Regions from separate parts of the Acidovorax sp. SRI_002 genome, predicted to be linked through region 3. Evidence: predicted binding sites of a transcription regulator. Region 3 holds the regulator's gene; each other region holds the start of a gene.
The links. Region 3 encodes sigma-54, which starts transcription at its own class of promoters, with help from an activator protein. Its sites were predicted from a motif close to TGGCANGNAANCTGCTTT; they were not measured.

Region 1 (4,209 bases), on a different contig from region 3:
GTGCGGGCGCACGGCTGCGGATGTGACGATGTCCAAAGGGAGTGATAAATCATGATCGAATTCGCAGTCGAAAGCCTGGAGACCCCAGCGCTGACCAAGGCGCAGCTGGCCGATCTGCTGTTCGACCAAATCGGCCTGAACAAGCGCGAGTCCAAGGACATGATCGATGCGTTCTTTGACCTGATCTCCCAGAGCCTTGTGGAGGGCAAGGATGTCAAGTTGTCGGGCTTCGGCAACTTTCAGATTCGGACCAAGGCTCCACGACCTGGTCGTAATCCGCGCACGGGCGAGGCCATTCCGATCAAAGCACGCCGGGTCGTGACGTTTCATGCCAGCAGCAAGCTCAAGGAGCAGATCCAGACGGCCGCTGCCTCGTGAATTTGTGCGCTTTTTGTGACCAGAATGTTGCCGATGGCTGGCGGTCTGTGCGCGTCTGCAGTACGCTAGTCGGCTGTTCGGTTTGAATCCACAACCCATGGGCACCCCGCTTCCTTCCATCCCTGCCAAGCGCTACTTCACGATTGGTGAGGTCGCGGAGTTGTGTGGCGTCAAGCCCCATGTTTTGCGCTATTGGGAGCAGGAGTTCACGCAGTTGCGTCCCATGAAGCGGCGCGGCAATCGGCGCTATTACCAGCACCATGAGGTGTTGATGATCCGCCGCATCCGCGATCTGCTGTACGACCAGGGGTTCACGATCAGTGGTGCACGCAATCGTCTGCAGGAGCTTGCGCATCCGGCCCGCGATGATTCCGGAACCGACGCTGCATTGAATGGTGATGGCCTGGATTCCCAGATGCCCAGCATGCTGGTGGATAGCGCGCGTGACCTTTCCATCGAGGCGATGGGGTTCACCCTGGACTCCAATGCGGTGCGCAAAGAATTATTTGAGATTCGTGCGCTGCTTTCTCTGAACTGAGGTTTTTTGTGCATATAATCTAAGTCTTGTCGGCGTGTAGCGCAGCCTGGTAGCGCACTTGCATGGGGTGCAAGGGGTCGCGAGTTCGAATCCCGCCACGCCGACCATTGATAGCAAAAGCCCAGAACCGAAAGGTTCTGGGCTTTTTTGCTTGAGAGGGCGCTCAGAGGTATCCCTGAATGATTTGTACCATGCCTCCTGACCGCTGCACTCTTAGGGCTTGTTGCGCGGGCTTGCCGCCAGGGAGCGCGCTGTGTGCTGATCGAAAACAGGTGATGGCCCGCCGGGGCGGAGGACTTTCATGATCGATGGACTCGTGGCCGGAAGGCTTTACGGTGATTCCGAGCAGCGTACCGACAAGGCTGGAAAGCCTTTCACTGTGGCCAAGGTGCGTGCAAACACGGCGGATGGCGAGTTGCTTTTTGTGAATGTGATTGCGTTTGAGGCGGGTGTTTGCGCTGCCATTCATCACCTGCGCGATGGGGATTCACTCGCGCTTTCGGGCAGCATCACACCGAGAGTCTGGACGGACAAGCAGGGCAACACCCGGCCTGCATTGGATATGGTGGCGCACCGTCTGCTTGCGCTCCACGGAGATTGAAACAGGACGCTGCTGAGTGGCGGACTTGAAGCGGGGCAACGGTGTATCCCTGTGGGTTTGGGCAACCGGCTTCAGGCGCTTGTGGGGCACCGCAGATATCAAGTCGGGCTTTGTGGCATGGATGTGGTTTTTATAAATCCCAGCGCTTTGAGTTCTTCTTCGTCCAGATGCAGCTCCGTCAATTCCGGTTGCCGTGCCTCCACGGCACGCCTGCGTTCGTAGTTGCTGGGAGGGCCTTTTTCTGTTTGTCGGCGGTCCTGCCCGTTGCGTCTGTCGGTGTTGACTCTCCGGTCGGTGTTCATACTGGTGCTCATGCTGGTGAGGTCATGGGTATTGATGGGGGCTGGGGCTGTCGGTGCTTCATGAACGTGATGCTCGGTGGTTGCCAGTCGCCTCCGTCCTGCCGTGCCAGTCTGCCGGAGCTCGCTTTGTTTGGAAATGAAAAGATGACCGCAAGGCAAGGTGGGTTGCAAGGGTGACACTGCAGATGCTTTGGTGAATCGGAAGATTCCAAAGTGTCCACCGCCCAAGCCTTTGCCAAAGCCTGGCGACTCCAGTCCTTGCAGCTCGCTACCGGTATGGGTGATTGCCCTGATTTGGTGAGGTGCTGCACTGCATTGATGCATTCCGCCACCGGGCGGTACTCCAGAGAACGATCCGGTCAGCCCTACCTGGTCCGCCCACAGGGGCTTGGCATGGCCTCGGATGGTGCGGCATGAATATTGCGATCCCCTTCCGTGTCTGCTGGTGAAGCTGCCTGCGGACTGATCGATACCCTCCGCTAATGATGGCGGAACACCCGAGTGAGTTGCGGCTTTTTTTGCAGTCGCCCGCTTGGTAGTTCCAACCCACGCCCGTGGTTCCGCGGAGGGTGTGCTGTGCCGCTGGCATGGCACATCCTGCACCCCTCGAAACGGTTCCCCGGGTTCTTGCAGGATGAGCAAGCATGAAAATCGTTCTCATTGGCCACGGCATGGTCGGCCACAAGTTCCTCGAAAGTCTGGCCGAAACCGGCATGACTGGTGTCGAGGTCACCGTGCTGTGCGAGGAGCCGCGCCCTGCCTACGACCGGGTGCATCTGTCGGCCTTCTTCAGTGGCACCTCGGCCGATGAACTTTCGCTGGTCGAACCCGGCTTCTTCGAGCGCACCGGCTTCACGTTGCGCCTGGCCGCGCGCGCTGCATCGGTGGACCGTCGCATCCGCACCGTGACCACGGCGGATGGCGAAGTGCTCACCTACGACAAGCTGGTGTTGGCCACCGGCTCCAATCCCTTCGTGCCCCAGGTGTCCGGACGCGACCGCGATCACTGCTTTGTCTACCGCACCATCGAGGACCTGGAGGCCATGCAGGCCTCGGGTGCCAAATCGAAGACCGGCGTGGTCGTGGGCGGGGGGCTGCTGGGCCTGGAATGCGCCAAGGCGCTGCGCGACATGGGCCTCGAAACCCATGTGGTCGAGTTCGCTCCCAGGCTCATGGCTGTTCAGGTGGATGAGGGCGGTGGCCGCGTGCTGCGGGCCAAGATCGAAGAACTGGGCGTGCAGGTGCACACCGGCCGCAATACGCAGGAGATCACCGATGGCGCCCGCGCGCGCCACCGCATGGTGTTTGCCGACGGCACCTGGCTGGAGACCGACATGATCGTGTTCTCCGCTGGCATCCGCCCACGAGACGAACTGGCGCGCCAGAGCCTGCTGGCCATTGGCCCGCGCGGCGGCGTGGCCATTGACAGTGCCTGCCGTACCAGCGACCACGATGTCTACGCCATCGGCGAATGCGCCTCGTGGAACGAGCAGACCTTCGGCCTGGTCGCGCCCGGCTACGACATGGCGCGTGTGGCCGCCCGCCACATCGCGGGTGAGACCGACGCGGCTTTCGTCGGTGCGGACATGAGCACCAAGCTCAAGCTCATGGGCGTGGACGTAGCCAGCATTGGCGACGCGCATGGGAAAACGCCGCACAGCCGCACCTGCCAGTACGTGGACGAGCGTCGCCAGGTCTACAAAAAGATCGTCATCAGCGAGGATGGCAAGCAGCTGCTGGGCGCCGTGCTGATCGGCGATGCCTCCGAATACGGCACGTTGCTGCAGATGGCGCTGAACGGCATCACGCTGCCTGATGACCCCGAGTTCCTGATCTTCCCGTCCAGCGACGGCAAGGCCAAGCCCGGACTGGGTGTAGAGGCGTTGCCTGATACGGCACAGATCTGCTCGTGCAATAACGTCACCAAGGGTGGCATCTGCGAGGCCGTGGGCAATGGGGCGTGCACCATTGCCGAGATGAAGGCCTGCACCAAGGCTGGTGCCACCTGCGGCGGCTGCGTGCCCCTTGTCACCCAGGTCATGAAGGCGGAAATGGCGCGCCGTGGCATGGCCGTGAACAACCACATCTGCGAGCACTTCGCTTACTCGCGCCAGGAGATCTACCACCTGGTGCGTGTGGGCCAGATCAAGAGCTTCGAGGACCTGCTGGCAAAGCATGGCAAGGGCATGGGCTGCGATATCTGCAAGCCCGTGGCGGCCAGTGTGTTCGCCTCGTGCTGGAACGAGTTTGTGCTCAAGAAGGAGCTGGCCGGCCTGCAGGACAGCAACGACTACTTCCTGGGCAACATCCAGAAGGACGGCACCTACTCGGTGGTGCCACGCATGCCCGGTGGCGAAGTCACACCCGACGGCCTGATCGCCGTGGGCCAG
Region 2 (4,209 bases), on a different contig from region 3:
TTCTGGGTGTCGATGCCGATGGCGTTGGCCATGACGCGGTTGCTCACCGTGGCGCGCACCCGCAGGCCCCAGCGGCTCTTGTGCAGGGCCAGCAGCACGCCCCCTGTGACCACCGCCGTCAGCGCCAGCACAAACAGGCCATTGATCGGGATGTCCAGCCCCTCGGCGGGCGCCCACGAACCCAGCAGCCAGTCGGGCAAGGTCGGGCTGACCTCCTTGGGGCCGATGAAGGTGCGAAACGATTGCTGCAGGGCCAGGCTGATGCCCCAGGTGGCCAGCAGGGTGTCGAGCGGGCGTTTGTACAGGTGGCGGATCAGTCCCCACTCCACCAGCCAGCCCGCCACAAACGCAAAGCCGAAGGCCGCCACGATGGCCAGCGGAAAGTAGTACGGAATCATTTGCGGCGCATGGTTGGCCGCGAGGGTGGAGCCCAGGTAGATCGTGTAGGCGCCGATGGTCATGAACTCGCCATGGGCCATGTTGATCACGCCCATCTGCCCAAAGATGATGGCCAGCCCCAGCCCCATGAGCAGCAGCACGGCAAACAGGCTCAGCCCCGCAAAGCCCTGCATCAGGCCGATGTTCATCATTTCGGAAAAGGTCATGTTGCAGCTCCTGCGTGGGCAGCGTTGGAAAACGAACAGCGGTGCCATGGGGCGGCCTCTTGCGAGGGACACCGAGGAAGGGCCGCCCCGCACCGAGGGTGTCGTCCCCCTCCCGCGCAGCGAGAGAGGGGGAAGGCGCGAAGCGCCTCAGGGGGTGTTTATTGATAACCTTTGGGAAATGGATCCGGCTTGATCAGCGCAGGCGACTCAGATACCACCTTGAACGAAGCATCCGGCATGCCCATGGCGATGCGCGACTTGCTCCACAGGTGGTGGTTGGCGTCCACCTTCACATAGCCCTCAGGCGCGGTGGTCAGCTCGATGCCGGGCGATGCGGCCACCACCTTGTCCACGTCAAAGCTCTTGGCTTTTTCGACCGCCGCCTTCCACAGCCAGGGGCCCAGGTAGCCCGCCTGCGTCACGTCGCCGATCACGGCGTCCTTGCCGTACTTGGCCTTGAAGGCGGCCACAAACTTCTTGTTGTTCTCGTTGTCGAGGGACTGGAAGTACTTCATCGACGAGTAGAAACCGTTGAAGTTCTCGCCACCCACGCCAGTCATCTCGTCTTCGGTGACCGACAGCGTGACCAGCAGTTGCTTGTCGCCCGTGATGCCCGCGGCCTTGAGCGCCTTGTAGAACGCTACGTTGGAGCCGCCCACCACCGCCACAAACAGGCAGTCGGGCTTTTGCACCTTGATCTTGTTCATCAGCGAGCCGAAGTTGGTGCTGCCCAGCGGGTAGTACTCCTCGCCCACGACCTTGCCCTTCTGGAAGTTCTCGATGTGCTTGCGCGCAATCTTCATCGAGGTGCGGGGCCAGATGTAGTCGGAGCCGATGAGGAAGAAGCTCTTGGCCTTCTTCTCGGTCTTGGCCCATTCCAGGCTGTACAGGATCTGCTGCGTGGCTTCCTGGCCGGTGTAGATCACGTTCTTGGACTGCTCCAGGCCTTCATAGAACGTGGGGTAGTAGAGCAGCCCGTTTTCCTTTTCGAACACCGGCAGCACGGCCTTGCGCGAGGCGCTGGTCCAGCAGCCAAACACGGCGGCGCAGCGGTCGTTGATGAGCAGCTTCTTGGACTTTTCGGCAAACGTGGGCCAGTCCGACGCACCGTCTTCCTTAATCACCTTGATCTTGCGGCCCAGCACACCGCCCATGGCATTGATCTGGTCAATGGCCAGCTGTTCGGCCTGGATGGAGCCGGTTTCGGAAATCGCCATGGTGCCGGTGGCGGAGTGCAGCTGGCCCACGGTGACTTCGGTGTCGGTGATGGCCAGCTTGGTGGTGTTGACCTGCGCAGTGGGCTGGCCAAACGACCAGGCAGGCAGGCCCGCCACGGATGCGGCGCCCAGCGCCTGCAGGATGCGACGGCGGCCGGGTTCGGCCTGGGCGGAGTCACTAAAGCGGGGGTCGGAAGGGTGGCTCATAAAGACGCTCCTTGCAGGATCGGTGTGAATGAAGGGACGGGACCAAAGCGGGTTGTGTGCGCTGTGGAATGAAGGTTAGGGACAACCCTTGAATGCGCCCATACGTCAATTAACGTAGGGCTGCGTACGCACCCCGGTGCATGCACTGCAAATACACCTGCACATGGACCTGCCCATGGCAATGCGTGCCCGTGCAACGCCCCAACGCGGTGCGCGCCTAGAACGCTTCTTGCTTTGTGCTGGGCATGGCCTCACCACAAGCACCCGATGCCCAGAGCGCACCACAAACGATTTTTCGTTTCCGGCGCGAGTACAACGCCTGGGTGGCCGACGAGACCATGGAGGACTACGCGCTGCGCTACACGCCCAAGAGCTTTCGGCGCTGGAGCGAATTCCGCGTGGCCAACACGGCGTTCGGTTCGCTGTCATTCCTGGCACTGGAGGCCATTGGTGGCGCGATTGCGCTGAACTACGGCTTCAGCAACGCCATGTGGGCCATCCTCACCGTGGGGTTGCTGATCTTTCTGACCGGCCTGCCCATTGCCTACTACGCAGCGCGCTATGGGCTGGACATGGACCTGCTCACGCGCGGCGCAGGCTTTGGCTACCTGGGCTCCACCATCACCTCGCTGATCTACGCAGTGTTCACCTTTATCTTCTTTGCCTTGGAGGCGGCCATCATGGCGTTGGCGCTGCAGATGGTGGTGGACTGGCCGCTGGAGTGGTGCTACATCGTCTCGTCGCTGGTGATCCTTCCGCTGGCCATGCGCGGCATCACGCTGATCTCGCGCCTGCAGGCCTGGACGCAGCCGCTGTGGCTGTTCTTGCTGCTGCTGCCCTTTGTGTGGATTGCGCTGGCCCAGCCGCAGCTGTACCACGACTTTGCGGGGCTCTCGGGCCTCAAGAGCGGCAGCAGCCAGTTTGACCCGCTCATGTTTGGTGCAGCCGCGGCGGTGATCTTTTCACTGGTGGTGCAGATTGGCGAGCAAGTGGACTTTTTGCGCTTTCTGCCCGAGCGCACTGCCGCCAACCGCCTGCGCTGGTGGGGCGCCGTGCTGGTGGCGGGGCCAGGCTGGGTGGTGATGGGCATGCTCAAGATGGCGGGTGGGGCCTTTCTGGCGTTTGCCGCGCTGCAGTTCGAGGTGGGCGCCCAGCGCGCCGCCGAGCCCACGCAGATGTTCCTCGCAGGCTTTCACCAGGTCATGCAGGCGCTGGGCCTGCCGGGGCTGGCGGTGGCGGTGACGGTGGTGTTTGTGGTGGTCTCGCAGATCAAGATCAACCTCACCAATGCCTACGCGGGCTCGCTGGCGTGGTCCAACTTTTTTGCGCGCGTGACGCGCAGCCACCCCGGGCGTGTGGTGTGGCTGGTGTTCAACGTGTTGATCGCCACCTTGCTGATGACGCTCGGGGTGTTTGGCGCGCTGGAGAAAGTGCTGGCCGTGTACAGCAACGTGGCCATTGCCTGGGTGGGTGCGCTGGTGGCAGACCTGGTCATCAACAAGCCACTGGGCCTGTCGCCCAAAGGCATCGAGTTTCGGCGCGCGCACCTGTATGACTTCAACCCCGTGGGCCTGGGCGCCATGGTGCTGGCGGCCACGGTGGCCTGCTGTGCCTATGCAGGGCTGCTGGGCGAAGAGGCGGCCGCGTTTTCGCCCTTCATTGCGCTGGTGCTGTCGATGGCGCTGGCGCCGCTGCTGGCCTGGCTGACGCAGGGCCGCTACTACCTGGCGCGCGCTCCCGGCAACGAGTGGCGGCCCGGCGAGATCGTGCGCTGCGCCGTGTGCGAGAACCAGTTCGAGTCCGAAGACATGGCGCGCTGTCCGGCCTATGCCGCGCCCATCTGCTCGCTGTGCTGCTCGCTCGAATCGCGCTGCCACGACCGCTGCAAGACCGGCTCGCGCGCGGCCGACCAGCTGCGCAGCGTGGTGGAAGCCTTGCTGCCGCAGCGCTGGGCCATCAAGGTGAACTTTCGCCTGGGGCAGTACCTGATGGTGATGGTGTCGCTGTGCGCGGTGATGGCGTTTCTGGTGGGCGTGGTGTATGTGCAGGAAAGCCTGCAGGCGCCGGTGCCCGGCCAAATGCTACAGATGCCGTTTCTCAAGGTGTTTGCGCTGCTGGCGCTGCTGGCCGCCGTGTGCGCGTGGTGGGTGGTGCTGAGCACCGACAGCCGGCGCATGGCG
Region 3 (4,209 bases):
TCAGCGACGAGATCACCGGCGCCGTGATTGTCTACAACAACCTGACCGACGTGTTCTCCGTGGACGGAAAGCGCACCGCCACCAACGCTGCGGGCGATGCCCCCGCGCCGGGCAGCCGCGTGCGCGCCGTGCTGGCCCCCAAAGATCCACCGCCCGCTGCGGCGGCCCCCGAGGCGGCGTCCCCGGCCTCAGCCCCGGCGCTGCGCCCCAGCAACAGCCTTGGCGGCGGCGCCAAGTGAGTGGGCCCGCTGTGAGTACCGGTCCTGACACTCAGGCGGGTAGCCGCCTGGGGCCTGATTCCCAGGCGGGCAGCCGCCTGGAGGTGCAGCACCTGGCGAAGTCTTATGGCAGCCGCAAGGTCGTCAAGGACGTTTCGCTGGTCGTGCAAAAAGGTGAGGTCGTGGGGCTGCTCGGCCCCAACGGCGCGGGCAAGACCACCTCGTTCTACATGATCGTGGGCCTGGTGCGCAGCGACGAGGGAGACATCCGCATCGACGGCCAATCGGTGGCCCACATGCCCATCCACCGGCGCTCGCGCCTGGGCCTGTCGTACCTGCCTCAGGAAGCCTCGATCTTTCGCAAACTCACGGTCGAAGAGAACGTGCGCGCCGTGCTGGAACTGCAGCGTGGTGATGACGGCCAGCCGCTCTCGCGCGACGCCATCGAGGAGCGCCTGACGGCCCTGCTGCAGGAGCTGCGCGTGGACCACCTGCGCGCCTCGCCCGCCATGGCCCTGTCCGGCGGCGAGCGCCGCCGCGTCGAGATTGCCCGGGCCCTGGCTACACAACCGCGTTTCATCCTGCTGGACGAGCCCTTTGCCGGCATCGACCCCATTGCCGTGATCGAGATCCAGCGCATCATCGGCTTCCTGAAGGCGCGGGGCATTGGTGTGCTCATCACCGACCACAATGTGCGCGAAACCCTGGGCATCTGCGACCACGCCTTCATCATCAGCGATGGCCGCGTGCTCGCGCAGGGCACGCCGTCCGAGATCGTGGACAACGCCGAGGTACGACGTGTTTACCTTGGCGAACACTTCAGGATGTGATGAAGCCTGGACTCTCGCTGCGCGTCTCGCAGCATCTTGCATTGACCCCCCAGCTTCAGCAGTCCATTCGGCTGCTGCAGTTGTCCACGCTCGAACTCTCGCAGGAAGTCGAGCAGATGCTCGACGAAAACCCGTTCCTCGAACGCAATGCCGACGAAGCTCCGCGCGAGGAGTTTGGCCTGGAAGCCGCCGACACGCCCGCGCAGCCCGATGAGTACAGCGCCGATGATGCTATATTTTCAGGAGCTATCAGCGCAAGCAGCACAAGCGCTGAAGGCCAAAATGATGCTGAAGCACCGAGTGCTGGCGCTGACGAGCCTGACTGGAGCGGTGACGGCACGGTAGAAATGGCGCCCAACGACGCGGAGTGGGGCGGGGATGCGCCCGCCCGCAACCGCAACGACTCCGAAGGCGACGAGGCCGACGCCACCGAGCTGGCCCGTTCGCATGAATCGCTGACCGCCTTTTTGCACCGTCAGGCGCTGGCGCTGCGCTTGTCCGAGATCGACCGCGCCGCGCTGCGTTTTCTCATTGAATCGCTCAACGACGACGGCTACCTCGAAGAGCCGCTGGAAGAGCTGGCCATCAGCCTGGCCGGGCCGGACGACCTGGAGCAAATCGAAGAGCTGGTGCACCGCTTCACCGTGGCCCAGCGCCTGCTGCAAAGCCTGGAGCCCACCGGCGTGGGTGCGCGCAACCTGGCCGAATGCCTGACGCTGCAGCTCACGGCGCTGGCTGCCGACGAGGACAGCGATGCTGACCCCGACACGGTGCAGACCGCGCTGCGCATTTGTCAGCAGCCGCTGGAGATGCTGGCCCGCCGCGACATCCGCCGCCTGACGCAGCTGTGTGGCGACGGCGAAGAGCGCACTCGCGCCGCCATGGCGCTGATCGCTCGCCTGGAGCCCCGCCCCGGCCGTCGCTTTGCCGACGTGGAGCGCAACATCATCATTCCCGATGTCATCGTGCGCAAAGCCGGGCGTGCCAATGGACGCGATGGCCAGCACAACTTCATCGTCAGCCTCAACCCCGATGTGATGCCGCGCCTGCGCGTGCACGACATTTATGCTGGCGCCCTGCGCGGCCACAAGGGCGGCGAGGGTCACCAGGGCATGCAGCAGCGCCTGCAGGAGGCGCGCTGGTTCATCAAGAACATCCAGCAGCGCTTTGACACCATCCTGCGCGTCTCGCGCGCCATCGTGGAGCGGCAAAAAAGCTTCTTCACCCACGGCGAGTTGGCCATGCGCCCGCTGGTGCTGCGCGACATCGCCGACGAACTGGGCCTGCACGAATCCACCATCAGCCGCGTGACCACCGCCAAATACATGGCTACGCCAATTGGCACGTATGAGCTGAAGTACTTCTTTGGCTCCGGCCTTGGCACCGAGACGGGTGGCAATGCATCCAGCACCGCCGTGCGCGCCCTTATCAAACAGTTTGTGGCCGCAGAAAGCCCCGCCAAGCCGCTGTCCGACAGCCAGATCGCCGAGATGCTCAAGGAGCAGGGCATCGAGTGCGCACGCCGCACCGTGGCCAAGTACCGCGAAGCGCTCAAGATCGCGCCGGCCAACCTGCGCAAGGCGCTGTAGGTACCCCGGTTGGGGGCGCATGGCTCGCCCTGTTTGAATTTTTCGTTTTTCTATCCGCCACCCCACCATGGCCCGCATCGTCTTCGACCTCCCCCCGCACTTCGGCTTTGCCACCGAGCTGCAGATCTACATCAGCCACGTCAACCAAGGCGGGCACCTGGACAACGCGCAACTGCTGAGCCTGGTCTCTGAAGCGCGGGTGCGCTTCTTCCAGTCGCTGGGCTACCCCGAGGCCGACGTGGGCGGGCTGTCCATCGTGGTCGGCGACATCGTGGCGCAGTACAAGTCCGAAGGTTTCCACGGTGAAACCATGCGCGTGGAGATGGCGCCTGCGGACTTCAACCGCTATGGGTTTGACCTGGTCTTTTGCATGACCGAGAAGACCTCAGGCCGCGAGGTGGCGCGCGGCAAGATCGGCATCGTCTTCATCGGCAAGGCCGACCGCAAGGTGGCGCCGATCCCCGAATCCATCCGCCAATTGCTGCTGGCCCGCGCGGGAACGCCGGATTCCCACGCATTGTCTGAGCGCGTATCCTCCCCATCGACATGAACCAACTCCAACTTTTTCTCCCCTGCGCCGCTGGTGTGGAGGGCTTTCTGGCCGACGAGGTGCATGGCATCACCGGCCTCACGGGGCAAGACCTGCTGGTCGGCCGCGGCGGCGTGCTGCTGCGCGCCTCGTGGCGCGAGGCGCTGCTGCTCAACCTGCACAGCCGCCTGGCCCAGCGCGTGCTGGTGCAGTTGGCGCACCGCCCGTACCGCTCCGAGAACGATCTCTATGCCATGGCCAGCGACGTGGCCTGGGAAATCTGGTTCACCACGCGCCAGACCTTCAAGGTCGAGGTGACCGCCCAGCACAGCCCGCTGCAGAGCCTCAACTTCGCAGGTCTCAAGGTCAAGGACGCCGTGGCCGACCGCTTTCGCGCCAAAAGCGGGGTGCGCCCCGACGTGAACACCCAGTGGCCCGATGTGCGCATCCACCTGCACCTGACCACCGACGAGGCCACGATCTACATCGACACCTCGGGCGAGCCGCTGTTCAAACGCGGCTGGCGCGAAGACAAGGGCGATGCGCCACTGAAAGAAACCCTGGCCGCCGCCATGATTGCCGCCAGCGGCTGGGACCCGCATGGCGACAACCCCCAGCCCCTGTACGACCCCTGCTGCGGCAGCGGCACCATCGTGATCGAGGCCGCGCAGATCGCCTGCCGCATTCCGGCCGGCATGCTGCGGCGTTTTGCGTTCGAGAAGCTGCTGCCGTTCCAGGCCCATGTCTGGGATGCTATTAAAAAAGAAGCTGAAAGCGCAATACAGACAAGCGCTGTGCCCCTGTTTGGCAGTGATGTGGCCTTCCGCATGGTCGATTTTGCGCAGCGCAATGCTGAGCGCGCAGGCGTGGCCGATGCCGTGCAGCTGCGCGGCGGCGACGCCCTGCAGCGCATGCCGCCCTGCGAGCAGCCCGGCGTGATGCTGCTGAACCCGCCCTATGGCGAGCGCATTGCTGCTGCAGGCAGCGCAGGCCGCAACGCCAGCGAGCGCGCCGCCGACCGTGCCCAGGGCATGGCCGTGGGC
Region 4 (4,209 bases), on a different contig from region 3:
ACGGTAGATGCGGTCTTGCGCCCATGCGGCGGGAGCCGTCGCGGCGATCAGTAACAGGGTGATGAGCGTTTTCTTCATTCGGTTTCCTCGCACTGCCATGCAGGGGTTCGGGGAGTATCCCCCAATCGCCACACATCGCCAATCCAACACCAGCAGCCCCGCACAGGGCTTTGTACAAGGATGCAACGGCCCAGCCAGTGGTTCCGTTTCAGCGAAACCCGATCCTTGAGCGCAATAAAAAAAGGCGGCCGGGGCCGCCTTTTTGGGGGTAATGGCCTGCAGGCAGGCGATTACAGGGAGTAGTACATGTCGTACTCGACAGGGTGAGGTGCCATGCGGAAACGCGTGACTTCGCCCATCTTGAGTTCGATGTAGGCATCCAGCATGGAGTCGGTAAAGACGCCACCCTTGGTAAGGAAACCACGGTCCTTGTCCAGATATTCGAGCGCTTGGTCCAGGCTGTGGCACACGGTGGGCACCAGCTTGTCTTCCTCGGGTGGCAGGTGGTACAGATCCTTCGTGGCGGCTTCGCCGGGATGGATCTTGTTTTCCACACCGTCCAGGCCCGCCATCATCAGTGCCGAGAAGCACAGGTATGGGTTGGCCGATGGATCGGGGAAACGCGCTTCGATGCGGCGGCCCTTGGGGTTAGCCACGTAAGGAATACGGATCGAGGCCGAGCGGTTGCGGGCCGAGTAGGCCAGCTTCACAGGGGCTTCAAAGCCAGGAACCAGGCGCTTGTACGAATTGGTGCCGGGGTTGGTGATGGCGTTCAGGGCACGTGCGTGCTTGATGATGCCGCCGATGTAGTACAGCGCAAAGTCGCTCAGGCCGGCATAGCCGTCGCCAGCGAACAGGTTCTTGCCGTCCTTCCAGATGGACTGGTGCACGTGCATGCCCGAGCCGTTGTCGCCAGCATAGGGCTTGGGCATGAAGGTGGCGGTCTTGCCGTAGGCGTTGGCCACGTTCCAGACCACGTACTTCAGGACCTGCGTCCAGTCGGCGCGCTCGACCAGCGTGCTGAAACGCGTACCGATTTCGTTCTGGCCAGCGCCCGCCACTTCGTGGTGGAACACTTCGACCGGGATGCCCAGGGATTCGAGGATCAGGGACATCTCAGCGCGCATGTCTTGCGTGCTGTCGACGGGAGGCACTGGGAAGTAGCCGCCCTTGACGGTGGGACGGTGACCACGGTTGCCACCTTCGAGCTTGGCGCCCGAGTTCCAGGGGGCTTCGTACTCTTCGATCTCGAACATGACCTTGCCGGGTTCGTTGGACCAACGCACGCCGTCGAAGATGAAGAATTCTGGCTCTGGGCCGAAGAACGCCGTGTCGCCCAGGCCGGAAGCCTTGAGGTAGGCTTCAGCGCGCTTGGCGATGGAGCGTGGATCGCGGTCGTAGGCCTTGCCGTCACCGGGTTCGATCACATCGCACTGCAGGAACAGTGTGGTTTCTTCAAAGAAGGGGTCGATGTTGGCGGTGCTGGGGTCGGGCATGAGTTGCATGTCCGAGGCTTCAATGCCCTTCCAGCCGGCTACCGAGGAGCCATCAAATGCATGGCCGGACGTGAACTTGTCTTCGTCGAAGTGGGACACAGGCACTGTCACGTGCTGTTCCTTGCCACGGGTATCGGTGAAACGGAAGTCAACGAACTTGACTTCGTTCTCCTTCACCATCTTCATCACGTCTGCAACGGTCTTGGCCATCAGGTTCTCCTGGATAAAGCGCTTGTTGAAAAAAGGAATTTACCGAAATAAAAGCAGTTTGCGTGCCAGCTGGGTGCAGCCGCCGCACTATGAAGGAGCACTAAGGACTGCAGGCCGAGGGAGCACCCGCCGAACCGCACCAATTTAGTGCAAACCTGCTATCAACACAGGGCATCACAAGCTGCGCACCAATTCAGGGCCACAATTTGCACCAAACTCGTGCAACCCCCGTTTCAGGTCCTGCCATGCAGCGGGAACGAGGGGAGCAGGACCTTTGACACCCAGTTCAATATGCCGCCCGTATTGTGGATGATCCACGCTGGGCAAACTGAACACCCGAACGTTCGGGTGCGTTTTTTCGATGCGCTCCATGAGGGGCGTCAAAGCCGCTTCCATGGCCCCATAGACCACCACCGACTGCTCGGTCTGTGGCGTGCGGTTGAACAACGCTGCGTAGTGCTGGTCCAGCACCCACTCGATCATCGGCCAGGCCATGACAGGGAATCCAGGAACAAAATGCACGGCCCCTCCACGACCGCCCTCGCAGCTGAACCCGGGGATCTTGTTGTAAGGGTTGGGAATGATGTGGGCACCTGCCGGAAACACCCCCATGTTGAGCCGGTGCACGTTGTCGGGACGGTCCGGCTCATACGTCACACCCTGCTCCTGGGCCACGTCCTGCATGCGCTCGCGGATCAGAGCCTCAGCGTCGGGGTGTAGTACCAGGTCCCGGCCCAGGGCACGCGCGGCGCATTGGCGGGTGTGGTCGTCTGGCGTTGCGCCAATGCCACCGCAGGAAAACACCACGTCACCTGACGCAAAAGCGCGCTGCAGCGTGGCCGTGATGCGGTCCGGGTTGTCGCCCACGTAGTCGGCGTAGGTCAGCGAAAGCCCTCGCGCTGACAGCAGTTCAATGACCTTGGGCATGTGCTTGTCGGCACGCTTGCCAGACAGGATTTCATCACCCACGATGATCAGACCGAAAGATGGGATCATGGTGCAGGGCTTCCGTTGGCAGGAGATGGGGGGGCAGAAAGAACAGCAGTGGGCGACGCCGCAGGCGGCAGCGCGGAATGCGCGGGCTCCCCCGCGTCTGCAGCCTTCGGTGTAGACACTTCAACGGGTGTTACCCCTGTGCCCTCTGCGCGCAAGCGCTCCAGGGCTGCCAGGCAATAGTGGGTGAACCAGAGGGAAGAGAACGCAAAAACCAGGGTGTAGATCCAGATCGCAAGCGGCACCAGAATGAAAAAAGCCGCAGCAAAGACCACGCCTGAGGCCCACACGATGCTTGGCGCCGCCCCGAGGTAGCCGGTGAGAATGCCAATACCCAGCAGGCTGCTGCGGTGGCGGCGGAAAATCTCTTGCCGCTCTTCCTTGCTGGCATGGTCAGCCAGCGCATCAAACACCATCACGCGGTAGGTCAGCCACCCCCAGATCAAGGGGGGCAGGATGAGCACCAGGGGTGGCACCAGCCACAGGGGCACCGACACCACCAAGGCGATCAATGCCAGCACGGTGGAGCTGACCGACCAGGCCACGCTGGCGATGAAGGAGCCACCCTTCTTGCGCTCCAGCACAGGGAAACGCCGATCCGCCACCAACGCCACCAATGCGGGGGTCATGAGGACCGCGACCACCAGCAGCGAGACCACCACCAAAGCCGGAGCCACCGCCAAAACCACCATGAGGGGCGCCACGACGGAGGTGACATCACCCAACCCCCACCCTTGCAGCCAATTCCAGAAGCTGGCCAGAAGCGGAGAGGCATCCAGCAGCGCGCGCATGCCCTGCACGGCTCCGTCCCAATAAAAATAGCCCAGCCCCAACGCCAGCCCCACCATCAGCAGCAACGGCAAAACGGACAGGGCCATGACGCGGGGCCGCAGGCAATAGGCCGCAGCACGCCAGAAAGAATCAAGCAAAAGTCCCATGCCGACAAGCATACCTTCTTGACCGCGTGGAGGGTCTTTCAGGCCTTGCCCAGCAGCCTAAGAACACCCCGCCATTGCTGCGACCAAAAGCCCTTGCCATAGTCGCGCAAGCGCCCGTCTGGCCCCGGCTCCACCTGATCGCGCACGCCCGTGGGATCAAAACGCAATTCAAAGTTGGCCGTGCGCATCAGCATGTCCCACCAGGGCAGCAATACGCCGAAGTTGTGCCCGCCCAGCACCACGCGGTATCTGGCGCCCTGCGCAGCAGCCTCCCCTGACAATGGCTTGACGGTCTCATGGCCAATTCCGATGCTGTGGTGCAGCCGGTGAAACCGCGGACTGATCCACAGCCGCTCGCCCCAGCGCCCAAACCACAGGCGCACATTGGCGTGCTGAAAGCTCTCGCTGAGCTGCGTGATGGCCACGATAGCGATGAACTGTCCAGGTGCCACACCGATGAGCTGCGCCACCACCACCAAGATGGTGTCGCGCAGCACGTCGTCCAGCAGATGGTTGCGGTTGTCGCTCCACATGGTCATCTGGCGCTGCGCGTGGTGCAAGGAATGCAGGCG

Region 1: a site for sigma-54 is predicted at 2,229-2,246, ahead of nirB (nitrite reductase large subunit NirB). Genes of this name have one in related genera too.
Region 2: a site for sigma-54 is predicted at 2,074-2,091, ahead of urtA (urea ABC transporter substrate-binding protein). Genes of this name have one in related genera too.
Region 4: a site for sigma-54 is predicted at 1,757-1,774, ahead of glnA (type I glutamate--ammonia ligase). Genes of this name have one in related genera too.

Annotation. Positions count from the first base shown of each region.
Region 1 is NZ_JBYCZW010000001.1:833,406-837,614, reverse strand. It holds gene pheT (phenylalanine--tRNA ligase subunit beta) at 1-26, shown strand, start outside; gene AC2YJX_RS03770 (integration host factor subunit alpha) at 52-378, shown strand; gene AC2YJX_RS03765 (MerR family transcriptional regulator) at 476-916, shown strand; tRNA gene AC2YJX_RS03760 (tRNA-Pro) at 947-1,023, shown strand; gene AC2YJX_RS03755 (single-stranded DNA-binding protein) at 1,218-1,517, shown strand; gene AC2YJX_RS03750 (hypothetical protein) at 1,616-1,819, opposite strand; gene nirB (nitrite reductase large subunit NirB) at 2,464-4,209, shown strand, end outside.
Region 2 is NZ_JBYCZW010000003.1:168,223-172,431, forward strand. It holds gene urtB (urea ABC transporter permease subunit UrtB) at 1-605, opposite strand, end outside; gene urtA (urea ABC transporter substrate-binding protein) at 764-2,029, opposite strand; gene AC2YJX_RS08945 (hybrid sensor histidine kinase/response regulator) at 2,275-4,209, shown strand, end outside.
Region 3 is NZ_JBYCZW010000008.1:275,684-279,892, reverse strand. It holds gene lptA (lipopolysaccharide transport periplasmic protein LptA) at 1-239, shown strand, start outside; gene lptB (LPS export ABC transporter ATP-binding protein) at 251-1,048, shown strand; gene AC2YJX_RS22335 (RNA polymerase factor sigma-54) at 1,048-2,637, shown strand; gene AC2YJX_RS22330 (acyl-CoA thioesterase) at 2,705-3,187, shown strand; gene AC2YJX_RS22325 (THUMP domain-containing class I SAM-dependent RNA methyltransferase) at 3,184-4,209, shown strand, end outside.
Region 4 is NZ_JBYCZW010000001.1:1,068,389-1,072,597, forward strand. It holds gene AC2YJX_RS04790 (hypothetical protein) at 1-78, opposite strand, end outside; gene glnA (type I glutamate--ammonia ligase) at 291-1,706, opposite strand; gene AC2YJX_RS04800 (competence/damage-inducible protein A) at 1,881-2,702, opposite strand; gene AC2YJX_RS04805 (EI24 domain-containing protein) at 2,699-3,637, opposite strand; gene AC2YJX_RS04810 (sterol desaturase family protein) at 3,676-4,209, opposite strand, start outside.